Regions from separate parts of the Streptomyces sp. NPDC090032 genome, predicted to be linked through region 1. Evidence: riboswitches for the same ligand, from Rfam matches in the RefSeq annotation. Region 1 holds a riboswitch; each other region holds the start of a gene.

The links. A riboswitch is a leader RNA that binds a small molecule or an ion and turns the genes downstream of it on or off. The one in region 1 is predicted to bind cyclic di-AMP.
Positions count from the first base shown of each region.
Region 2: linked by a shared signal. The riboswitch ahead of ACIPWY_RS09750 (M23 family metallopeptidase) and the one ahead of ACIPWY_RS02895 (LysM peptidoglycan-binding domain-containing M23 family metallopeptidase) in region 1 are both predicted to bind cyclic di-AMP.
Region 3: linked by a shared signal. The riboswitch ahead of ACIPWY_RS22245 (C40 family peptidase) and the one ahead of ACIPWY_RS02895 (LysM peptidoglycan-binding domain-containing M23 family metallopeptidase) in region 1 are both predicted to bind cyclic di-AMP.
Region 4: linked by a shared signal. The riboswitch ahead of ACIPWY_RS35940 (transglycosylase SLT domain-containing protein) and the one ahead of ACIPWY_RS02895 (LysM peptidoglycan-binding domain-containing M23 family metallopeptidase) in region 1 are both predicted to bind cyclic di-AMP.

Region 1 is NZ_JBIVFF010000001.1:663,341-667,798, forward strand. Features, by position in the region: gene ACIPWY_RS02875 (aspartate aminotransferase family protein) at 1-570, shown strand, start outside; gene ACIPWY_RS02880 (XRE family transcriptional regulator) at 685-1,326, shown strand; gene ACIPWY_RS02885 (DUF6126 family protein) at 1,323-1,496, shown strand; gene ACIPWY_RS02890 (tyrosine-protein phosphatase) at 1,523-2,320, opposite strand; cyclic di-AMP (ydaO/yuaA leader) riboswitch at 2,745-2,910, shown strand; gene ACIPWY_RS02895 (LysM peptidoglycan-binding domain-containing M23 family metallopeptidase) at 2,915-3,733, shown strand; gene ACIPWY_RS02900 (SGNH/GDSL hydrolase family protein) at 3,913-4,458, shown strand, end outside.
Region 2 is NZ_JBIVFF010000003.1:589,466-593,923, forward strand. Features, by position in the region: gene ACIPWY_RS09740 (HPr family phosphocarrier protein) at 117-398, shown strand; gene ACIPWY_RS09745 (GntR family transcriptional regulator) at 592-1,278, opposite strand; gene ACIPWY_RS09750 (M23 family metallopeptidase) at 1,524-2,312, opposite strand; cyclic di-AMP (ydaO/yuaA leader) riboswitch at 2,325-2,481, opposite strand; gene ACIPWY_RS09755 (pitrilysin family protein) at 2,678-4,063, opposite strand; gene ACIPWY_RS09760 (pitrilysin family protein) at 4,060-4,458, opposite strand, start outside.
Region 3 is NZ_JBIVFF010000008.1:298,039-302,496, reverse strand. Features, by position in the region: gene ACIPWY_RS22260 (helix-turn-helix domain-containing protein) at 1-669, opposite strand, end outside; gene ACIPWY_RS22255 (ATP-binding protein) at 943-1,377, shown strand; gene ACIPWY_RS22250 (DUF6328 family protein) at 1,399-1,968, opposite strand; gene ACIPWY_RS22245 (C40 family peptidase) at 2,098-2,571, opposite strand; cyclic di-AMP (ydaO/yuaA leader) riboswitch at 2,575-2,776, opposite strand; gene ACIPWY_RS22240 (hypothetical protein) at 3,111-3,419, opposite strand; gene ACIPWY_RS22235 (ATP-dependent Clp protease proteolytic subunit) at 3,427-4,062, opposite strand; gene ACIPWY_RS22230 (hypothetical protein) at 4,238-4,458, opposite strand, start outside.
Region 4 is NZ_JBIVFF010000019.1:73,623-78,080, reverse strand. Features, by position in the region: gene ACIPWY_RS35945 (MFS transporter) at 1-803, opposite strand, end outside; gene ACIPWY_RS35940 (transglycosylase SLT domain-containing protein) at 1,055-1,819, opposite strand; cyclic di-AMP (ydaO/yuaA leader) riboswitch at 1,824-2,016, opposite strand; gene ACIPWY_RS35935 (MerR family transcriptional regulator) at 3,784-4,458, opposite strand, start outside.

The DNA of each region.
Region 1 (4,458 bases):
GTGCCCGTCGGCGCGACGCTCGGCAAGGACTGGATCTTCAAGAAGGTCTACTCGTCCATGGACCGGGTCCTCGTGCACTCGGCCAGCTTCGGCTCGAACGCGCAGGCCATGGCCGCGGGGCTTGCCGTGCTCTCGGTGATGGAGAACGAGGAGGTCGTCGCGAACGCCCGGGCGACCGGTGAGCTCCTGAGGTCCCGGCTCGCCGCGCTCGTCGACCGCTACGAGCTGCTGAGCGACGTACGCGGCCGTGGCCTGATGATCGGCATCGAGTTCGGGCGGCCGAAGTCACTGAAGCTACGCAGCCGCTGGACGATGCTCCAGGCCGCGCGCAAGGGCCTGTTCGCACAGATGGTCGTCGTGCCGCTGCTCCAGAAGCACCGGATCCTCACGCAGGTCTCCGGCGACCACCTGGAGGTCATCAAGCTGATCCCCCCGCTGATCATCGGGGAGCGCGAGGTGGACCGCTTCGTCGAGGCGTTCACCGCCGTCATGGACGACGCGCACTCCGGCGGCGGCCTGATGTGGGACTTCGGCAAGACACTGGTGAAGCAGGCGGTCGCCAACCGCTGACGGCTCCGTAGGGGCGCCTCTCGGTTTCGTAGGGTGCTTCCTTGAAGAAGGACGCTGCTTGCCTCTGGGGCAATAAATTTGCCCCAGAGGCAGGGCTCTGGCTCAATCGACGGTATGAGCCCTGCCCCTGAGGAGCCGGCTCCGGAACCCACGGAGCTGCCCGCCGTCGCCCCGCAGCTGCGCGAACTCCGGCGCCGCGCCGCCCTGACCCTGGAAGCCGCCGCACGCGCCGCAGGGCTCTCGCCCGCGCACCTCTCCCGCCTGGAGACGGGGCGCCGCCAGCCCTCGCTCCCGATGCTGCTCGCCCTCGCCCGCACCTACGGTACGACGGTCTCCGAACTCCTGGGCGAGACGCCCGCCGACCGGGACGCGGTCGTGCGCTCCGGCGACATGGAGGCCACCGAGGCGGGCGGCTGGATCTACCGGCAGGCGGGCGCCCCGGGGCGCGGCATGCAGGCGCTGCGCGTCCACGTGCCGTACGGCGCCCAGGGCGACATCGTGCGGGTCCACCCCGGCGAGGAGTGGCTGTACGTCCTCGAAGGGCGGCTGCGGCTGCGGCTCGGGGACACCGCGTACGCGCTCGCGCCGGGGGACAGCGCGCACTTCGACTCGCTCACCCCGCACCGGATCGCCGCCGCCGACCGTGACGGCGCCGAGCTCCTCTTCGTACACACCCTGCTGCAGAGCCCGTCCGCCGCGCTGTGTCTCGGCCCGGCGACGGGCGGCGGCGAACGGACCCAGGGAGGCCCTCGATGAGCGCAGAGCCCAACGACGTGACCGAGCCCGAGCGGCACCCCGCCCGGCGTGACATCGAGGACAAGCTCCCGCGCGGCATCTGGGTGCGCCTGCTCGTCTACGTCTTCGCCGGGCATCTCGTCGCGGGCTTCATCTATCTGCTGTTCACGCTGGGGGCGTCGCGCGGGTGACGCGCCCGCGCGCGGGCCGGTGAGCCTCAGTCGAGGAGGCGTTCGCGCAGCCGGTCGCGCTGGGCGGGGGACAGCTTGAGGCCTTCTTCCAGGTAGCGGTCGGTGGAGCCCCAGGTCTGCTCGACCTGCTCGAAGGCGGCGGCCAGATACGTGGCGCGCGCGTCGAACAGGGGGCTCAGCAGCTCCATGACCTCGGGGGACATCGCGTCCTTCGAGGTGCTGCTGCGGTGCACCTTGTAGCGGCGGTGCGTGGCGTTCGACTCCAGGTAGTCCGCCTCGATGGCGTCGCGCTCCACACCCACGGCCAGGAGCGTGACCGCTATCGACAGGCCCGCGCGGTCCTTGCCGGCCGCGCAGTGCATGAGTGCGGGCACGCTGTCCTCGGCGATGGCGTGCAGGACCTGGCCGTGCTCGGCGGTGCGCTCCGTGATGATCGCCCGGTACGACTCGATCATGCGGTTCGCGGCCTGGCCTTCGGCCAGGGCGGCGCGCAACTCGTCGAGGTGGCCGTTGCGCACCATCTGCCAGAACTCGGCGCCGTCCGCCGGGTCGGTCAGCGGCAGATTCACGTTCCGCACGCCGGGCAGCGTGACGTCGGGCCCTTCGAGACGCTGGTCGGCGGCGTTACGGAAGTCGAAGATCGTGTGCAGCCCGAGCGAGGAGAGGAACGCGGCGTCCTCGTCCGTGGCGTGCGCGAGGTGACCACTGCGGAACAGCACGCCCTGCTTGACCCGACGGCCGTCCACGGTCGGGAGACCACCCACATCGCGGAAGTTGCGCACTCCGGCCAACTCGGGCTCGGTGGACGGGACCTGCTGCGTCACGGGGGCTCCTCCCGGTCGGCCGCGGCGCTGCTCGCCTGCGGGCGCCCTCGACGATACGACATGGCTGCCAGGGGCAACCGTGTGAGAGGGCGGCAGCTGATTGCATGTCGAATGTCCTAAATATGCCATTATGCGGTGAAGTGCCCTACATGGAATAACTCGCCCCGAAATAGGGGCAGATAATGGGCGTCACGTGAGCGGAGTCATAGCGGTGACCGTGTGTGGCGGCCGGGCCGGGAGGATTTCCCGCAGGTATCGCAGTTGCAAAGATCATGAATAGACGGAGTGTGACGGATTTTTCCGGAAAGGGTCATTCAAGGATCAAGAACCGGAATGCCCAAGGGGATTCGCGCCTTGTCCCCGCGCTCCCCGCTCGCTTACGTTCGGGGCAATCCGGACGGACCGCCTAATCCTGCCGCCGCCCGGAATCCGCACATCGATCCGTACTCGGCAGGGGCGGGGGACCCAGGTGGATCGCCGTTTCCGGGACACCGGACGCGGCTCGGGGTGAAGCCGTGCCCTCAAGGGGCGCGGCCGGGCAGCTCCAGCCCGAACCCGACAGCTCACCTCGCAGGCGACGGAGAGGAATCCCCCATGCCCGCGAAGGGTAAGCACCGCCGTCCCAAGTCCCATGGTTTCGCGCGCTCGATCGCCGTGGCCGGAGTGGGCGGCGTCGCGCTCGCGCTGCCGCTGATGGGTGCCACCGGCGCCCATGCCGCGACCCCCGCCGCCCACTCGGTCGCACAGGCCGCCGTCGCTCCTGCCGCGGCCAAGACCTACGCCGTGAAGGACGGGGACACCCTTTCGAAGATCGCCGACGCGCAGCACGTCAGCGGCGGCTGGAAGAAGCTCTACGCCGACAACCGCTCGGTCATCGGCGGTGACCCGTCCGTGATCCGTCCGGGCCTGAAGCTGACGATCGGCCAGCAGGCCGCGGCCCCCGCCGCGAAGTCCCCGGCCACCGCCACGCAGGCCTCCGCGCCCAAGGCCGCGGCGGCGACCGCCACCGGCTACACGCTGCCCGTCCAGGGCGCCTCCATCGGCACGGCGTACAAGACCGCGGGCGCCATGTGGTCCAGCGGCTACCACACCGGTGTCGACTTCGTGGTCCCGACGGGCACCTCGATCAAGGCCATCGCCGCGGGCACCGTCGTGTCGGCCGGCCTCGACGGCGCGTACGGCAACGAGGTCGTCATCCAGCACGCCGACGGCAAGTTCTCGCAGTACGCCCACATGTCGTCCCTCTCCGTCTCGTCCGGGCAGACCGTGACCGAGGGCCAGCAGATAGGCCTCTCCGGCGCGACCGGCAACGTCACGGGACCGCACCTGCACTTCGAGATCCGCACCACTGCGAGCTACGGCTCGGACCTGGACCCGGCCGCGTACCTCCGCGAGCACGGGGTCTCGCTCTGACCTCGATGACGTGACGTCAAGGTGTGACGTGAAGGGGCGGGTCCGACGCGGGCCCGCCCCTTCGGCGTATTCCGTCGTATTCCTGAAATCGCGAAACTGACCGGGTGGGCTATATCACCACCCGTCAACCCCTTCCTACGGTCGCGTAGGTCACATCGCAGGGTGAAAGATGTGTGGTCGTGGCAAACGAATCGAGATCACTCAGCGGCGGCACGATTCGGTCCTACGCGGCGGTGGGGGACAGCTTCACCGAAGGCGTCGGGGACCCCGGTCCCGACGGGGCCTTCGTGGGCTGGGCCGACCGTCTCGCCGTCCTCCTGGACGACCGGACCCCCGAGCACTCCTTCCGGTACGCGAACCTCGCCGTGCGCGGCAAGCTTCTCGACCAGATCGTGGAGGACCAGCTCCCGCGCGCCGTCGAACTCGCCCCGGACCTGGTGACCTTCGCCGCCGGCGGCAACGACATCATCCGTCCCGGCACCGACCCCGACGACGTCGCGGAGCGCTTCGAGAAGGCCGTGGCCCGGCTGACCTCCGCCGTCGGCACGGTCATGGTGACCACCGGCTTCGACACCCGGGACGTCCCGGTCCTCAAGCATCTGCGCGGCAAGATCGCGACGTACAACGGGCATGTGCGCGCCGTCGCCGACCGTTACGGCTGCCCGGTGCTCGACCTGTGGTCCCTCAAGACCGTCCAGGACCGCCGTGCTTGGGACGGCGACCGG
Region 2 (4,458 bases), on a different contig from region 1:
CCACATGAGCGGTACGCAGGGCTCATGTCAGCGGTATGCAGGGCTCACATCGGGCACGTCCACCGGTGTGGGAGACTGGTCTAGACAACCTTGAGAATCCTGAAGGGCAGCATCACATGGCTGAGCGCCGCGTCAACGTCGGCTGGGCCGAGGGCCTTCACGCCCGCCCCGCTTCCATCTTCGTCCGCGCGGCCACGGCGACCGGCGTCCCCGTGACGATCGCCAAGGCCGACGGCAACCCGGTCAACGCCGCCTCCATGCTCGCGGTGCTCGGCCTGGGCGCCGGCGGCGGCGAGGAGATCGTCCTGGCCTCCGACACCGAGGGTGCGGACGCCGCGCTCGACCGCCTGGCCAAGCTGGTCTCGGAAGGGCTCGAGGAGCTTCCCGAGACCGTCTAGTCAGGGTCCCTGCACCGGGTCTCTCGATTCTTCCGGGCCGCCTCCTGCCCACAGAAGACGGCGCCACATAAAGGGTCTGTTCGGATTTTCCGAGCAGACCCTTTTGCTTTCCGAGGTTCTGTTCTCAGAATTCCGGGGCAGCGGAAATAGGACCCCTCGAAATTGGCCGTCCTCTTTGTATACGGCGCCCCTGTTAATGCTGAAGCCCCACTGTGTTGACGGGATGTTGCGAAGTCCTCACACGGTCACCCGGGCGGGGGGCGCGCAGGCGGTGAGCGGCCGCGGCGCGCTCCGTGTGCTGCGCCGTGAGCGACCGCGCGCGCTCCACGTCACCGCGCGCCACGGCGTCGACGATCGCTCCGTGTTCGGCCCAGGACTCGGCCGGCTGCGCGGGCTGCTCGACGGTGTACATCCACGCGATCTTGTGGCGGAGCTGGGTGAGCATCGCCGTCAGCCCCGGACTGCCGGACGCCTGTGCCAGCGTCTCGTGGAACCAGCTGCCCAGCGAGCGCAGATCCTCGCTCCGGCCCTGCCGGGAGCGCTCCTGGCCCAGCCTGACCAGGCCCCGCAGGACCTTCAGATGCGCCTCGGTGCGGCGCTGCGCGGCACGCGCCGCGGCGAGCGGTTCGAGGAGCATCCGGATCTCCAGCTGGTCCGCCGCCTCCTGCGTGGTGGGTTCGGCGACGCACGCGCCCGCGTGCCTGCGGGTGACGACGAAGCCCTCGGCCTCCAGGGTCCGCAGCGCCTCGCGCACGGGGACGCGCGAGACGCCGTAGCGGCGGGCGAGCACCTCCTCGGTGAGTCTGCCGCCGCGCTCGTAGACACCGGAGACGATGTCGTCGCGGATCGCCGTGCATACCGAGTGCGCCGGAATACGCATGACCCGACCTCCGCCTTAATCCCCGCGAAACGCGGTCGATAGTCGCTCGTACAGCACGATTGACGTCTGTTCAGCTCGCTTGTTCAGCGACTCTATTCCAGGGGACGTGAATTTCCGACGTCAGGCCGCAATCCATGGATATTTTTTGGACAGCGCCACGGGGAACGAGCGGGCCGCGAACGACGAAAGCCCCGGCTCACTGAGCCGGGGCTTTCGGTGCGTTTTCGCGAGGTACGCGGCGAAGGTCAGACGTTCACGCCGTGCGAGCGCAGGTACGCGACGGGGTCGATGTCCGAGCCGTACTCGGGGCTGGTGCGCGCCTCGAAGTGGAGGTGCGGGCCCGTGACGTTGCCGGTCGCTCCCGAGAGGCCTATCTGCCGGCCCGGAGTGACCGTCTGGCCGACGGAGACACCGATGGACGACAGGTGGCCGTACTGCGTGTACGTGCCGTCGTTCATCTTGATGACGATGTTGTTGCCGTAGGCGCCGCCCCAGCCGGCCTCCACGACCGTGCCCGCGCCCACGGCGTGGACCGAGGTGCCGCTGGCGGCGTGGAAGTCGATGCCGGTGTGGCTGCCGGAGGACCACAGGCCGCTGCTGGCCTTGTACGCGGTGGACACGTACGAGCCGGTGACCGGCAGGACGAAGGCGTTCAGGCGCTTGCGCTCGGCCGCACGGGCGGCACGCTCCTTGGCCTCGCGCTCGGCCTTGGCCTTGGCGACGGCCTTGCGCCGCTCCTCCTCGGCCTTCTTCTTGGCCGCGGCCTCGGCCTTCCTCTTCGCGGCGGCCTCGTCGGCGGCCTGCTGCTGGGCGGCGGCCTGCGCGTCGATCTGCTCCGCGAGGGAGTCACCGATGGAGATGGCCTTGGTCAGGCCGGTCTGCTCCAGAGCCGCGTCGTCGGCGGCGAGGGCGGGGGCGGCGAGGCCTCCGAGGACACCGGTCGTGGTGAGCGCGGCGACGCCGGCGACCTGCGCCGTGGTGCGCGTGAGACGGCTAGGGCGACGGTGCTTCCCGGTGGCACGGGTGAACGCCATGGGGTGGCTGATCCTTTCCTTCCTTCTCGCCTACCGGGTTAGCTGACGGGTTCGGAGCAGGAAGGTCTCCTACGGACCCCCTTCAGGGAAGGGCGTCCGATTCACCCCAGGGACGGTGGGTCCCCGGCTCCCCCGGCTCGCGCCTTGGGGGACTCGGCGATGACTGTCCGGTGCCACGGGCGCGGCGTACATCTGGCGGACAGCCGGACCGACGCTAAGCGGGGCAACTTTCAATCAACAAACGGAACCGGGCTTTTGTAGCGCATGCCACAGGGCAGACAGGCAACCACCGGTTCAAATCAGACATACAGGGGCCCCGGTGGTCATCTCGCCCACCGGGGCCCCTCGTTGCACACCGGTCACGGTCAGCCCGTGACGACGGTCACCTCGCCGATGCCGAGGGCCCTGACGGGCTCCTCGATCTGCGCGGCGTCACCGACGAGCACCGTCACCAGACGGTCCGTCGGGAAGGCGTTCACGACGGCCGCGGTGGCCTCCACGGTGCCCGTCGCGGCGAGCCGCCGGTACACCTCCGCCTGGAAGTCGTCCGGCAGGTGCTGCTCGACCTGGTCGGCCAGCGTCCCCGCGACGGCCGCGGCGGTCTCGAACTTGAGCGGGGCGACGCCCACCAAGTTCTGTACGGCCACGTCCCGTTCGGCGTCGGTGAGGCCCTCGGCGGCGAGGGTGCGCAGCACCTTCCAGAGGTCGTCGAGCGCCGGACCCGTGTTCGGGGTGTCCACGGAGCCGCTGATGGCGAGCATCGCGACGCCCGTGCCGTCCGGCGCCGACCGCAGCACCTGGGCGAACGCCCGCACGCCGTAGGTGTATCCCTTCTCCTCGCGCAGGACGCGGTCCAGGCGGGAGGTGAGAGTGCCGCCCAGGCAGTACGTGCCGAGCACCTGCGCGGGCCACACCCGGTCGTGCTTGTCCGCGCCGACGCGGCCGATCAGGATCTGCGTCTGCACCGCGCCCGGCCGGTCGACGATGACGACCCGGCCGGTGTCGTCGGCCGTCACGGGCGGCACGGGGCGCGGCTCCGCCGTGTTCCCCGTCCAGGCGCCCAGCGTGTCCGCCAGGAGCGCGTCGAGGTCGAGGCCCGTGAGGTCGCCCACGACGACCGCGGTGGCCGTGGCGGGACGCACGTGCCGGTCGTAGAAGGCGCGTACGGCCGCCGTGTCGATGGCCGCGACCGTCTCCTCGGTGCCCTGGCGCGGGCGGGACATGCGCGCGGTGGCCGGGAAGAGCTGCTTCGACAGCTCCTTGGCGGCGCGGCGGCCCGGGTTCGCCGTCTCGTGCGGGATCTCGTCGAGGCGGTTGCGCACGAGGCGTTCGATCTCACTGTCCGCGAACGCGGGCGACCTGAGGGCGTCGGCGAGCAGGCCGAGCGCCTTCGGCAGGCGGGAGACGGGCACCTCCAGGGAGACCCGTACTCCGGGGTGGTCGGCGTGCGCGTCGAACGTCGCGCCGCAGCGCTCCAGCTCGGCGGCGAACTCCTCGGCGGCGAGCTTGTCGGTGCCTTCGGAGAAGGCCCTCGCCATGATGGTGGCGACGCCGTCGAGCCCGGCCGGCTCGGCCTCCAGGGGCGCTTCGAGGTTGATCTCGACCGCGACGACCTGCTGGCCCGGGCGGTGGCAGCGCAGCACCGTCAGGCCGTTGTCGAGGGTGCTTCGCTGGGGCGCGGGGAAGGCCCACGGCCGGGCCGTGCCGGCCTGGGGCTGCGGGTGGAAGTCCATGGTCGCGAGCTCGGTCACTTGCCGGCCTCCTTGTCTGCGGTCTCGTTGACGGTCTCGCTCGTCGTCTCGGCGGCCGTTTCACCGGCCGTCTCGTCGCCCTCTTCGGAGTCCGTCGGCTCGTAGACGAGCACCGCGCGGTTGTCGGGGCGCAGATGGGCCTTGGCCACCTCCTGGACCTCCTCGGCGGTGACGTCGAGGACGCGCTGGACGGCGGTCAGAGCGAGCTGCGGGTCGCCGAACAGGACGGCGAACCTGCACAGTTCGTCGGCGCGGCCCGCGACCGTGCCGAGCCGGTCGAGCCACTCGCGCTCCAACTGGGCCTGGGCGCGCTCCATTTCCTCCGGAGTGGGCCCGTCGGCGGCGAACCGTGCGAGCTCCTCGTCGACGGCCTTCTCGATGACAGGGACCTCGAC
Region 3 (4,458 bases), on a different contig from region 1:
GAAAGGGCCGGTTAGTCCGACATGCTCCCCCGCGGCGAACGGCAATACCTGTAGCCGTACATGGGGAAGCTTCGCCACGGCGGCGAGATGACGCAGCTGCTCCGCCATCACCCGGGGACCGCCCACCGGCCGCCGCAGCACCGCCTCGTCGAGCACCGCGCTGAGCCGCAGCGGCGACGCCGAACGCAGCACGTCCTGCCGGGCGATCCGCACCTCGACCAGGGCGTCGACCTGCCCGTCCGGCAGCCCGGCGAGCGCGGCCCTGGTCACCGCGCGCGCGTAGTCGGGCGTCTGGAGGAGTCCCGGCACGACGGACGTCTCGACCGTCCTCACCCGGCACGCCTGCGACTCCAGGCTGATGAAGTCCCGGTAGGCGGGCGGCAGAAGACCCCGGTAGGCGTGCCACCAGTGCTGGCCGCCGTCGTCCCCCGACCCGGCCAGCGCGACCAGCAGGTCCCGTATGCCGGGGTCCGAGACCTCGAAGGCATCGAGCAGGAGGCGTACGTCCGACGCTTTCACGCCGCTGCGCCCGGTCTCGATACGGCTCACCTTCGACTGGTGCCAGCCGACGAGCCGGGCCGCCTCACCACTGGTGAGCTGCGCGCGCGCACGCAGCGCGCGCAGCTCCGCGCCGAGCCTGCGGCGGCGCACCGCCGGACCGTGTTTCATTCCGTCTCCTTGGACCTGCGGCCCGGCTCCTTCCGGCCCGGTGGATCGTTGTTCTGAGCCGACGGTAGAGGAAGCCGGCGATGTACGCCCAAATGCGGCCCACCGACGCAGAGTTCACCGCTTCGAGCGACAGATATATGCATATCCCGGGGGATTGGCTCCATGGGCCGAGCGGGAGTGGCACTCTGGCGCGAAGCACCAGTCCGGGGGTCGCCTCGAGTCATCCGCCATGTGTCGGATTCAGGCCCCGGCGAAAAAAGGGACGACGTCGCCATGGCAGATCACCAGGAAGCATCCGTCACTCTGCCGAGCGATCCTGCCTCGGTCTCCTCGGCCCGCGCATATGTCTGCGACGTACTCGCCGAATGGGGTATGCCGCGCGACGCGGAAACAGCCGACACCGTTCGGCTCATCGTCTCCGAACTCGCCACGAACGCGGTGATGCACACCCGCGGGCAGTCACCGGTCTTCACCGTCGACGTGCATCTGGCGCGCGACGAACAACTGCGCATCGGCGTCACGGACAGCCACCCGCGCTACCCGAAGCGGCTGCCGGCCGCCGTCCAGCAGGACAACGGGCGCGGCATGGTGATCATCCGCTGGCTGACCGCGGAGTGCGGCGGAAGCCTGTCGGTCCGGCCCACCCCCGAAGGCGGCAAGACGGTATGGATCGCCCTGCCGTGGACGGTCCCCGTCCCGCAGGCGTGAAGGGCGGCGGGTGCGAGACGGCTACGGGGACGGGGCGTCCGTCCCCTCCTGTGCCCGCGTGAGCGAGCGCCGCACGAGGCGCGGCAGTACGCCCCACAGACCAGCACAGACCGCAAAAGTGCACGCCCCCGCCGCGATGCCCGCCGCGCGCCCCGCGGTGACGTCCACGACGAGCAGCACGGACCCGGCCAGGGCGAGCATCAGCACGCTCAGGCCGGCCGAGGCGAGCCGCGAGGACATCTGCACGATCTCCGGCTTGGCGCCCTGCCGGAACAGCGCGCGGTGCAGTGCCGCGGGCGCCGTGAAGAGCGCGGCGGCGAGCACCGCGAGCAGCAGGGTCGCGATGTAGGTCGCGCGCTGCACGCCGTCGAGCGACGGGAACCTCGGTGTGAACGCGAGCGTCAGCAGGAACGCGAACAGGATCTGCACGCCCGTCTGGGTGACTCGCAGCTCCTGCAGCAGCTCGCCGAAGTTCCGGTCCGCGCGCTCCAGCCGCGTCTCGTGGCGGTCCTGAGGCCGGTCCTGAGCTCCGCTCGACGGGCCCGTGGCGCGTCGGGCGTCCTCGCCGCCTGCGGGTCGGTCCTCGTCCATACGACCACGAGTACCCCATCGCGCGGTTCCAAGGCGGACGGGGCGGGCGCGTGCACCCTGCGCCGCCTGACGGGTCCCCCAGGACCCTGGGGACCCGTCAGGCGGCGCCTAGGTCGTTGCGGACACGACCTAGCGCACGCGCCCGTACCAGACGCTCTTCGTCCAGATCCTCTCCAGTCGCACCACGGCACCGGTCTGCGGCGAGTGCCAGATCCTTCCCTTCCCGGCGTAGATGCCGACGTGGTAGATGCCGCGGCCCGCGTGGAAGAAGACCAGGTCACCGCGTTGGCGATGGGACGCGGAGACATGACGGGTCTTGTTGTACTGCTGGGCGGCGGTGCGGGGCAGTTTTTTGCCCACACGCTTGAACGAGTAGCGGGTCAGGCCCGAACAGTCGAACCTGTGGGGACCTGAGGCCCCCCACTGGTAGGGGCTTCCTTTCTTGGAGGCCGCGATCTGGAGGGCCTTGGTCGCCGGTGGCGCGGCTTCCGCTTGGGGCGCGGCTCCGGGAACCAGCAGGCTGCCACCTGTTACGGCGAGCGTGAGGGCCGAGGCGGTGCCGGCCCGGGTCAGCAGCGACGGGACACGATTGAGCGCAGTCATGCGCAACCCTTCGTCAGCCGCCTGTGAAGGATGACCTGTCGGATTCGGGCTGGCGAAGTTGCCCGGCCGCGAAGTGCGGCTTCACCCCAAGGACCGGCCCGGAAAACAGCTCCGGCGGCCCGTCGTGCTCGGGTCCTCCACTCCTGCCGATCCACTTCTGTCGACCTGGCATCCGTACGGCGGCAGGACTCGGCGTCCGCACGGACCGCCCCGCCGCGGCGGCGGGGGCTTGTCGTCGGAAGGGATCTTCACGCACGAACGCCGCGAACGCAGGGTCGAATCGGCCTTGTGTGAGTGTCCTCACGACTGATCTGTTCGGGTGGACAGCACTCCTTGCGACCTCGGAGCGGGGGTCCCAACGACGCCCGCACCAGCAGCGGAAGGCGAAATTCCGCACTCCGCGTACGCGTTCCGCGCAACTTTTCCGGTTCGCATGTGCGAGTGCCGGCTACTCCGTATGTGGGTACCTCTTCTGGTCCGTTTCGGCCCCGGCCCGGACAGTTCGCATCGAATCGACCGCCCCGGTCCCTAATGCACCGTCAATTGACCGTCTCCGGCGGCACTGTGACGCGTTGTGTCCTTCTTTCTCCGTCCAGGACCCGCAAAGCCCGAGCCAGCGTCGTCGCGTGGACCTCGCTCTCGCCCCGCTGATGCATGAGCGTCAGGGCGTCCCTGAGCGCCGTCGCCTTGCTGACGAGCGCTTGCGCGGCCCGTAGTCCGCCGTACGTGTGGTCGCTCCTGGCCGGGTTGATCCTGCCGAGCAGGTCGACCACCTCCAGGTAGCGGTCGAGGAGTTCGCACTCGGCGCGGGTCAGTGCGGGCAGCGGCGGCAGCTCGGGCGGCAGCATCGGCGGTTCACCGGGCGCCGGGAGCGGAACCGGACGTCTTGCGGTTCTCGATGACCCGGTCCACGAGCCCGTACTCCACGGCATCCTGGGCCCGCAGGATCGTGTCCCGCTCGATGTCGGCGCCGATGCGCTCGCGGCTCCGCCCGGTGTGCCGCGCGAGCAGTTCCTCCAGCTGGGCCCGCATGCGCACCAGTTCACGGGCCTCGATCTCCAGGTCGGTCGGCTGACCCTGCGCCGGCTCGGGCAGGCCGGGCTGCTGGATCACCACGCGCGCGCCGGGCAGCATGGCCCGCTTCCCCGGCGTCCCGGCGGCCAGGAGTACGGCGGCGGCGGAGGCGGCCTGCCCCAGGCACACGGTTTCGACCTCACAGCTGACGAACCGGATCGTGTCGTAGATCGCCGTCATCGCGCTGAACGAGCCGCCGGGGGAGTTGATGTACAGCGCGATGTCCCGGTCCGGCGCGGTGTACTCGAGGTGCATGAACTGTGCCATCACGTCGTTCGCGGAGGTGTCGTCGATCGGCGTCCCCAGGAACACGATCCGCTCCTCCAGGAGCTTGGAGTACGGATCGAGGGTGCGGTGCCCGGCCGAGGTGCGCTCGGTGAACTCGGGCAGGACATAGCGGGCGGAAGGTCGGGTCATGGCGCGTGCCTCCTTGAGCGCGACACGCGGTCGCTACTCGGTCGCTGCTTCTGTAAAAAATGTACAGGACGTACGGAGAGCGGAAAAGGCTGGAGGCGTGCGGAGCGCGAGAAAGGGGGCCGGCCCGCGCTCGATGCGCGTGGGCGGCCCCCTGTTACGTACTCCTGCGTCGTGGCTACCGGTCGCCGTCGTCCGTCCGGGACAGGCGCAGTGCGAGATGTTGCAGGAGGTCGGCGGACTTGATGTCGGTCCGGCCCGAGTCGTGCACCTCGGCCAGCTCGGAGAAAAGGAACGCGAACGCGCCCACCAGGGAGATCGTCACCGGCATCAGCGCCGCGATGGTCGCTTCCGCCGCCTCCTCCACGCTCGATTCCGCCGGGATCTCGATGGAGGGGA
Region 4 (4,458 bases), on a different contig from region 1:
GGCAGCACGGGGGTGCGGGCCATGTGCTCGCGCAGGACGAACGCGGCGGCTGCCAGCACGCACAGGCCGGCCCCGATCAGGATCAGTGGGTCCGTCCAACCACGTCGTCCGGCCTCGTTGAGTACGGCGGTCAGCAGGGCCACCGTCGCGATGATCGCGCACTGGGCCGGCCAGTCCACGGGGCGGTCCGTCCGCCGGGCCGAAGCGGGCACGCGGCGCAGCGTGAGCAGCAGGCAGGCGCATCCGACGGGAAGGTTGATGAAGAACACCCAGCGCCAGCCCACGGTCGTGACCAGGAGCCCGCCCAGGAGGGGGCCGGCGGAGGCGGCGATGCCTGCCATGGAGCCCCACAGGCCGAAGGCCCGGGAACGCTCGGCGGGTGAGGGGTACGCCTGCTGGAGAAGAGCGAGGGAGGGGGGCACGATCAGTGCCGCACCGAGTCCTTCCAGCAGCCGGGCGGCGACCAGGGTCCCGGTGCTCGGGGCCAGCCCGCAGCCCGCCGAGGCGACGGTGAACACCGCTACCCCGATGCAGAAGATCCGGCGGTTGCCCAGCCGGTCCCCGAGCGCGCCGCCGGTGAGCAGCAGGCCGGCGAAGACCAGGGTGTAGCTGTTGGTGATCCACTGGATCCCGGTCAGCGAGGTCGACAGGTCCCGCCCCATCACAGGAACGGCGACGTTGATGACGGTCACGTCCAGGATGACCATGAAGTAGCCCGCGCAGACCGCGAGCAGCGGGGCCAGAGGCCGGCCCGAAGCCGCAGACCTGTCCGGTCCACAGTCCTGAGGACCACCGCTACGCATCATGGCGACACGCTATTTCAGGAACACGCCGCTCTCGGCAGCCCACGGCCGTGTCGTTCGCATGCTGAACCGCGGCGTCCGGCAGGGCGATGAGGGACGTCCGCTGCGTCCCGTTCGGATACCGCCCCCAGCAGGACCCGCAAACGCCAAGATCCCGTCCGATGGGTCAGATCGGACGGGATCTCGTGCAAAGGTGGCCTCGCCTCGCCCTGCTGTGTCCGTCAGGAGACTCGGACGAGGTGGGATGCGGTCTAGTACGGGCCGTTCACGTTGTCGATCGAGCCGTACCGGGCGGCCGCGTAGTTGCAGGCGGCGGTGATGTTGGCGACCGGGTCGAAGCTGTCCATCGAGGTGCCGGGCACGTGGTAGGTGGCGAACGTGGGGGCGATGACCTGCAGGAGTCCCTTGGACGGGGTTCCGGCGGCAGCGTTGGAGTCCCAGTTGTTGATCGCCAGCGGGTTGCCGGAGGACTCACGCATGACGTTGCGGTGGATGCCCTCGTAGGAGCCGGGGATGCCGTGCTGGGCCATGATGTCCAGCGACTCCTTGATCCAGCCGTCGAGGTCGTTGGTGTACGTCTTCTTCGCCGGGGCAACGGCGGGCTCGGCGGTGAGCTTGGTCGTGCGCTCGGAGCGGTCCGCCCGCTCGGCGGACGCCCTGGTGGCGGCCGGCTTCTGCGTGGACTCGGCCGGGCCCTTCTTACCGAGGGTGAGCTTGACGCCGGGGTGGATCAGCTTCGGGTCGTCGCCGAGGACGCTGCGGTTGTCGTCGTACAGCTTCTTCCACCCGCCGCTCACCGAGTGGTCTCGGGCGATCTTGGAGAGGGAGTCTCCCGCGACGACGACGTAGGTCGTCGAGGCCGCGGCGGGCTTGGCGGCCGTGTCGGCCTGCGCCGCGCTGGCGGCGGTCGCGCCGAGCAGCGGGAGAACGAGCACAGCCCCGCCCGTGCCTGCGGCGGCGAGGCCCCGGGTGAGCGAGCTGGACTTGGCGCGGCGGTGCTTTCCCTTTGCAGGCATGACGAATTCCTCTCCGTCGCCTACGAGGTGAGCTGTCGGGTTCGGACGGGAGATGTCCGGCCGCACTGTGAATGCGACTTCACCCCGAGCCGTTCCGGAATCCGGATCGGCGGCATAACTGGGTTCCCCGCTCCTGCCGTGAGCGTGTGAGTGAGTGGGTGCTTCCGGACAGCGGCAGGATTCGGCGTTCCGTCCGGATTGACCGTGACGTTAAGCGAGAAAGCTCGGAGGGAACAAGACCAAAATTTGAATTTGGAATGCGAGGAGTCTGCTTTCCAGCGACCGGAACCCCGAGCTTCCTTTGATCGAAAAGCTCAACTCTCTTTGCGCAGAACGGAAGTGCGCTCGGCTGTTCTTGGGGGCCAAAGCCGTAGGCGTGACCCATTTCACTGAATGGGAAGCAGGTTGGAATGCGACTCGAAGAGGGTGTCGTAGCATGACGTTTCATGTGAATAACTCATAATTCGGCCAGTCTTGGTATAAGTCGTTAATCATGCCAAGAAGTATGTTTCATGTGCAAACACGGACATATCGCCGAGGGGGCATTGCGTATCGAAACGGACATAAATCCATCAATGTCGGACTGTCCGTGCCCGGCCCTTCCTTCGCAGGAGGCCCTGTTTGTTGGCACGGGAGCGTGGGCGGGACGGCACATGGCGATTCCTCGCCGATCACCGATCCCGAAAGTGAAGGTCGCGTCGAATCCGGGTCATGGCAGTTCCGTCGAGATCGAGATCGAGGTGGATATCGACAGTGACGGGGCGTCAATTCGAGACGGTGTGGGCCCGGCTCTTTCTGCGACAACTCGAACGCAACGGGGAGCGGGGGCGGTTCGTCCCCCGCCTTGCCCGGGACCTGTTCCCCAACGTGGTGAGCGACTACGGCGAGTACGTCTTTTGGCAAACCGTCCCGGCGGGCTCACTCATGGCGTTCCTCGTCGCCGTGCTCAGCGGCCGGCTTGACGTCCCGCTCTTCCCGGACGGCCTGCTCTCGAAAGGCACTACGTTCACCCTCTCGCCGGCAGTCGGAGCGGGCCGGGTCCCCATCCGTGTCACCACGCGCGCCAACAGCGCCTGGCCGAAGGTGCGCCGCCGAACCTGCCAGGGCGTACGGCCGCGCAATCCCACCCATCGGGAAAGCGCCATGGCCGTCGTCCTGCCTCCGGCCCATACTCGTCTCCCGCCGGCTGGCAGCGTGGCAGCGGTGAGTCGATGAACGACCTCCTTGCCCTGCGCCGCCTGGTGGAGACCTACGCGCTCGCCATCGACAGCAGGGGTCCGTTGCTTCTTGTGGACGTTGTCACCACCGACGGGCGACTCGACTCATCGTGCACAAGCCGGACGGCACCGTGGGGCGGGAGCGGACCGGCCCGCAGGAACTGGCAAGGACACTCGACCAGTTGACCGTCTTCGACCGCACCTTCCACCTGGTGGGCAACCACCTCGCCGAGGTGTGCGGCGACACCGCGACCGGCAGCGAGCCTCCGGGGTGCCGCTGCACATCGGCGGCCACTCGGCTGCCGCGGCCCGCCGCGCCGGGCGGCGCGGTGACGGGTTCCAGGCGCTCGGCCTGGCCGGGGGAACTGGAGGCCGCCATCACCCTGGTGCGCGAGGAGGCGCGGGCGGCGGGGCGCGACCCGCAAGACGTGGAGCTGACCCTCGGCTCGACCTGCCGCGTGCGCGGAGAAAGTCGAGTGGGCGCAAAAGCTTGGGACCCAGCGGCTGTTGCTGTCCGGCTCCCGGCACGCCACCATCATCGAGGCGCTGCTGGAGGAGATGACCGACGCCGCGCAGAAGCTGCAGTTGAAGCCGTGACGCCCTTACCGTTCGAGGGGCTGCCCGTACCGCCGGAGCCCCGCTCCGCTCTGCCCCCTCCGCTCTGCCACGCGCTGGCGAGCAGCAGTTGGTCGGAGGCCGCACGGCCGTCGTCACCGGTGAGCGGTCCGTGGCAGTAGCCCCAGGTCTTCAGGGTGAAGCCGGTGGATGTTCCGTCGGCGAACTCGACCGTGGCGGTGCCGCAGGGCGAACCGTAGCCGTCGACGGAGGTGATGCCGAGGACGGTGCCTCGCGCAGCTGAAGCAGGTACGCCGCAGTCAGCGCAACGGCACGGTCCTCGTCACCCGACAGCTCCACGAGGGCACGTGACGCCGCCTTCCCCGGGACGGCGGCCAGCGCCTGAGTGACCCGTCCGCGTGCTGCCGCTTCAGTGGTGCCGTGGGCCAGACGGCCGACGAGCCAGGACGCGATCTGATCGGACCTCGCGGTGTCGCTCGCCAGCACGCTCAGGGCGTCGGCCGCATCGACGTCGTTCCTTCCTTCCACGATCATGTCGATGAGCATCGGGACCGCATCGGCCACGCCACGTGTCCCGAGTGCCAGAGCCGCACACCTGCGGACCACGACGTCCGGGTTCGCTAGGGCCTGCCGCAGCAGCGCGGTGGCCGCACCGCCGGTCATCTCGGCGAGGGACTGAACGGCACGTTCCCGCACCGCGGCCACCGGTGAGCCGAGGCCCTCCGCCAGCAGTGCCGGGCCACCGTCGCCCGATCGCGCCAGCGCCCACCGAAGGGCTCCGGCGACGTTCGGCTCCGTCTCACTCAACGCCGCCTCGACCAGGGCCTCCACCGGCACCGGAACCTC